One region of the Oceanobacillus sp. FSL W7-1309 genome, then DNA from elsewhere that is predicted to be linked to it. Evidence: a T-box and tRNA genes for the amino acid it is inferred to sense, from the RefSeq annotation. Region 1 holds a T-box; the other holds one or more tRNA genes.
The links. The T-box of region 1 lies ahead of proS (proline--tRNA ligase). A T-box ahead of a tRNA ligase gene usually reads a tRNA of that ligase, here a tRNA-Pro.

Region 1 (2,372 bases):
CATTGGAGAAATCCATATTGTTGGTGTATGCACGGATATTTGTGTCTTGCATACAGCGGTTGATGCATATAACAAAGGGTTTAACATTGTTATTCATCAGGATGCGGTGGCAAGCTTTAATCAGGAAGGACATGATTGGGCTTTAGGGCATTTTATCAATACATTAGGTGCAAAAGTGGTATAGTTCGTTGGATAGGAGAGGGAAGCAGATGCAGGAGCTATTTCGAGAAAACACATTTGGAGAGTATAAAGTAAGGAAAGCAACGAATGAAGATGCAGAGGCGGTTATTCAACTATTGCAAGATGCCGCTCGTTGGTTAGAAGGGAAAGGTATATCCCAATGGGAATATTTGCGGAATGGCGGAGAAACGAGTGAGATTAAACAAGGAATTTTAGTTGGTACAACCTATGTCGTTGAGCATAATGAGGAATTGGTTGCAACCCTAAATTTATCCGATGTACAAAATGAATGGGATATGGAGCTGTGGGGAAAATGTCAGGAGCATAGTTTTTACATTCATCGACTAGCAGTGGCACAAGCATATCGCAAGCAGCAAATTGGCAGGAAGTTACTCGATTGGATCGATCAAAATATCCGATTGGAAAAAGGTGGGATTCGTTTAGACTGTGTGGCTGATAATCCAGCTTTGAACAAATTTTATCAACAAGCAGGCTATACGTTAATGGACGTTGTAGCAAATGGAGAGGACATGTTTTCTCTCTATGAGAAGTCGATTACCAGTAAACCTTGACTTTATAATTTCATACCTATATATTAAATATGAAATACATGAAACGTTGATGAGGATTAGTACAATTGGCTTGTCTTTCCAAGAGAGGAAATGGATGGTGTGAATTTCCGTAAGACGCAATTGGAACCTGCCTCAGAGTTCGCCATCAGAAAGGCAAAGACTAGAAGATGTGCGCGGTTTATAACCGTTATCAAGTGAAGTGTGCAAAGGGGGAGTCCCCGTGCAAACAAGGGTGGTACCACCAAGCCTCGGTCCCTTTTTCGGATGGAGGATTTTTTGTATTTAAAAGGCTGTTCAAAAAGTCTGCTGAAAATGACGCATCGAGAATAGAAGACCTTCGACTAAAAACTGACATGTCCTGTGTCGAACGTCGAAGTCACCACTTCCAGCCTGTGGAAGCACAATACGGGGAACTATGCCGCCGCGATTTTCGACGCACAGGACGTGCTAGTGTCGGCGTTGCAAAAGGACGTTGCGATCTTAGCCGACCTCAGTCTTTTTCATCCACCTTTTTGAAGCCTATTTAGTAAAGTAAATATTTATCATAATGAGGTGTTACGTATGGGTAAAAAAAATAAGCAGTTTGTTGAGAAAGTAACTGCAATGGAAGACGACTTCGCGCAATGGTATACCGATGTCGTAAAACAAGCAGAATTAGTTGATTATGGGCAAGTACGTGGAACGATGATTATTAAGCCATATGGCTATGCAATCTGGGAAAATATTAAGGATGAATTGGATCGTATGTTTAAGGAAACAGGACATTCGAATGTTGCTTTTCCCTTATTCATTCCTGAAAGCCTATTGCAAAAGGAAAAAGATCATGTCGAAGGATTTGCACCAGAAGTTGCTTGGGTAACACATGGTGGAGACGATGAATTAGCAGAACGAATTGCTGTCCGTCCGACATCAGAAGTGCTTTTCTGTGACTATTATTCAAAAAATATTCATTCCTATCGCGACCTGCCAAAGCTTTATAATCAATGGGGAAATGTTGTGCGCTGGGAAAAGACAACTCGTCCGTTCTTGCGTTCTTCTGAATTCCATTGGCAGGAAGGTCATACTGCACATGCGACAGATGAAGAGGCATCTCAAGAGACAAACCAAATGCTTGAGGTTTATGCATCTCTTGTTGAAGAATATTTAGCAATTCCGGTTCTTAAAGGACGTAAAACAGATAAAGAAAAATTTGCAGGTGCAAAATATACATTGACGATTGAAAGTTTAATGCATGATGGTAAGGCGCTACAATCTGGAACTTCTCATCATTTCGGTTCTGGGTTTGCAGAAGCATTTGATATTACGTACCTGGACGAAAATGGAGAAAGCCAATTTGTTCACCAAACATCTTGGGGACTTTCAACACGAATCATGGGTGCTTTAATTATGGTGCATGGGGATAATCGTGGTTTAGTAGTACCACCACGTATTGCACCAACACAAGCAATGATTGTTCCAATCGCACAGCATAAGGAAGGTGTATTGGATAAAGCATATGCATTACGTGATCAGTTAAAAGACATTGTTCGTGTCGATATTGATGGTAGCGATAAAATGCCAGGATGGAAGTTCAATGAATACGAAATGAAAGGTATCCCAGTTCGTATTGAAATGGGACCA
Region 2 (2,372 bases), 330 kb from region 1:
GTTGGTTAGAATGCCTGCCTGTCACGCAGGAGGTCGCGGGTTCGAGTCCCGTCCGGACCGCCATTTAAATATTCGGAGGTATACCCAAGTCTGGCTGAAGGGATCGGTCTTGAAAACCGACAGGCGGGTCAAACCGCGCGGGGGTTCGAATCCCTCTACCTCCTCCATTTATAATTTGAGTTTTGTAGTTAAATAACACTTGGCTCGGTAGCTCAGTCGGTAGAGCAACGGACTGAAAATCCGTGTGTCGGCGGTTCGATTCCGTCCCGAGCCACCATTTATCTTTCGGAAGTTGATTCTTTCTATATAAATCTAATAGTTTACAGGAAGCCAACAAGCCGGCCTAGCTCAACTGCTAGAGCAAGCCGTTTACTTCATCGAGTAACTACCATGTGCAGGCTTGCGAGGAGTGGAACTTCTCCGAGTGTTCTTGCAACACGACGAGCCTACTTGATGGACTTGCTGTTAATCATTTGGTAACTAGATAATCATTTGCCGGCCTAGCTCAACTGGTAGAGCAACTGACTTGTAATCAGTAGGTTGGGGGTTCAAGTCCTCTGGCCGGCACCACTTTTTACAAGTAAATAATAATTATCATTAATACCTAATATATATTTTTGAGCCATTAGCTCAGTCGGTAGAGCATTTGACTTTTAATCAAAGGGTCGAAGGTTCGAATCCTTCATGGCTCACCATTCGCGGGTGTGGCGGAATTGGCAGACGCGCTAGACTTAGGATCTAGTGTCTTCGGACGTGGGGGTTCAAGTCCCTTCACCCGCATTACTTTTTACTTAAGAGGAATTTTTGTTGCAAATTCAGTATCCTTTTCTTTGCCCTTGCCGGGGTGGCGGAACTGGCAGACGCACAGGACTTAAAATCCTGCGGTAGGTGACTACCGTACCGGTTCGATTCCGGTCCTCGGCACCATATGCGCCCGTAGCTCAATTGGATAGAGCGTTTGACTACGGATCAAGAGGTTAGGGGTTCGACTCCTCTCGGGCGCGCCATAACGGGAAGTAGCTCAGCTTGGTAGAGCACTTGGTTTGGGACCAAGGGGTCGCAGGTTCGAATCCTGTCTTCCCGACCATTTTATTTATATCATACGGGGCCTTAGCTCAGCTGGGAGAGCGCCTGCCTTGCACGCAGGAGGTCAGCGGTTCGATCCCGCTAGGCTCCACTTCTTAAAAAAACGATATAATTTATGCGGGTGTAGTTTAGTGGTAAAACCTCAGCCTTCCAAGCTGATGATGAGGGTTCGATTCCCTTCACCCGCTCCAACTTACCAATATGGGCCTGTAGCTCAGCTGGTTAGAGCGCACGCCTGATAAGCGTGAGGTCGGTGGTTCGAGTCCACTCAGGCCCATTCATCTTTTTTGAAAAAAGATGTTGACATCTTTTTGCGAAGATGATATGATATAAAAGTTGTCGAAAGCGAAGAAATATTTCGAAAGTAAAATATTTTAAAAAGTTATTGACAACAAATTGGAAGACATGATATATTAATAAAGTCGCTTCAAAAGAACGACAAACAAATTTGCTCTTTGAAAACTGAACAAAACAACCAGTATGTCAAGAAAAAGGAAACTCGTTTTTCTTTTTAAAACAAGTAGAAGTCAGCTTCTACAAAAGCTAAGTATTACAAACTTTTATGGAGAGTTTGATCTTGGCTCAGGACGAACGCTGGCGGCGTGCCTAATACATGCAAGTCGAGCGCAGGAAATAAACAGAACCCTTCGGGGTGATGTTTATGGAATGAGCGGCGGACGGGTGAGTAACACGTGGGCAACCTGCCTGTAAGATCGGGATAACTCGCGGAAACGTGAGCTAATACCGGATAACACTTTTCATCTCATGGTGAGAAGATAAAAGACGGTTTCGGCTGTCACTTACAGATGGGCCCGCGGCGCATTAGCTAGTTGGTGAGGTAACGGCTCACCAAGGCGACGATGCGTAGCCGACCTGAGAGGGTGATCGGCCACACTGGGACTGAGACACGGCCCAGACTCCTACGGGAGGCAGCAGTAGGGAATCTTCCGCAATGGACGAAAGTCTGACGGAGCAACGCCGCGTGAGTGATGAAGGTTTTCGGATCGTAAAACTCTGTTGTTAGGGAAGAACAAGTTGGGTAGTAACTGACCCAACCTTGACGGTACCTAACCAGAAAGCCACGGCTAACTACGTGCCAGCAGCCGCGGTAATACGTAGGTGGCAAGCGTTGTCCGGAATTATTGGGCGTAAAGCGCTCGCAGGCGGTCTTTTAAGTCTGATGTGAAAGCCCACGGCTTAACCGTGGAGGGTCATTGGAAACTGGAGGACTTGAGTACAGAAGAGGAGAGTGGAATTCCACGTGTAGCGGTGAAATGCGTAGAGAT

Region 2: it has a tRNA-Pro gene. The T-box ahead of proS (proline--tRNA ligase) is inferred to sense a tRNA for this amino acid. The anticodon was not compared.

Annotation. Positions count from the first base shown of each region.
Region 1 is NZ_JBBOBX010000001.1:2,165,181-2,167,552, forward strand. It holds gene NST46_RS10310 (cysteine hydrolase family protein) at 1-184, shown strand, start outside; gene NST46_RS10315 (GNAT family N-acetyltransferase) at 210-752, shown strand; T-box leader at 790-1,012, shown strand; gene proS (proline--tRNA ligase) at 1,314-2,372, shown strand, end outside.
Region 2 is NZ_JBBOBX010000001.1:1,837,880-1,840,251, forward strand. It holds tRNA gene NST46_RS08650 (tRNA-Asp) at 1-63, shown strand, start outside; tRNA gene NST46_RS08655 (tRNA-Ser) at 75-167, shown strand; tRNA gene NST46_RS08660 (tRNA-Phe) at 202-277, shown strand; tRNA gene NST46_RS08665 (tRNA-Thr) at 495-570, shown strand; tRNA gene NST46_RS08670 (tRNA-Lys) at 620-695, shown strand; tRNA gene NST46_RS08675 (tRNA-Leu) at 699-780, shown strand; tRNA gene NST46_RS08680 (tRNA-Leu) at 839-927, shown strand; tRNA gene NST46_RS08685 (tRNA-Arg) at 931-1,007, shown strand; tRNA gene NST46_RS08690 (tRNA-Pro) at 1,011-1,087, shown strand; tRNA gene NST46_RS08695 (tRNA-Ala) at 1,105-1,177, shown strand; tRNA gene NST46_RS08700 (tRNA-Gly) at 1,204-1,277, shown strand; tRNA gene NST46_RS08705 (tRNA-Ile) at 1,290-1,363, shown strand; rRNA gene NST46_RS08710 (16S ribosomal RNA) at 1,646-2,372, shown strand, end outside.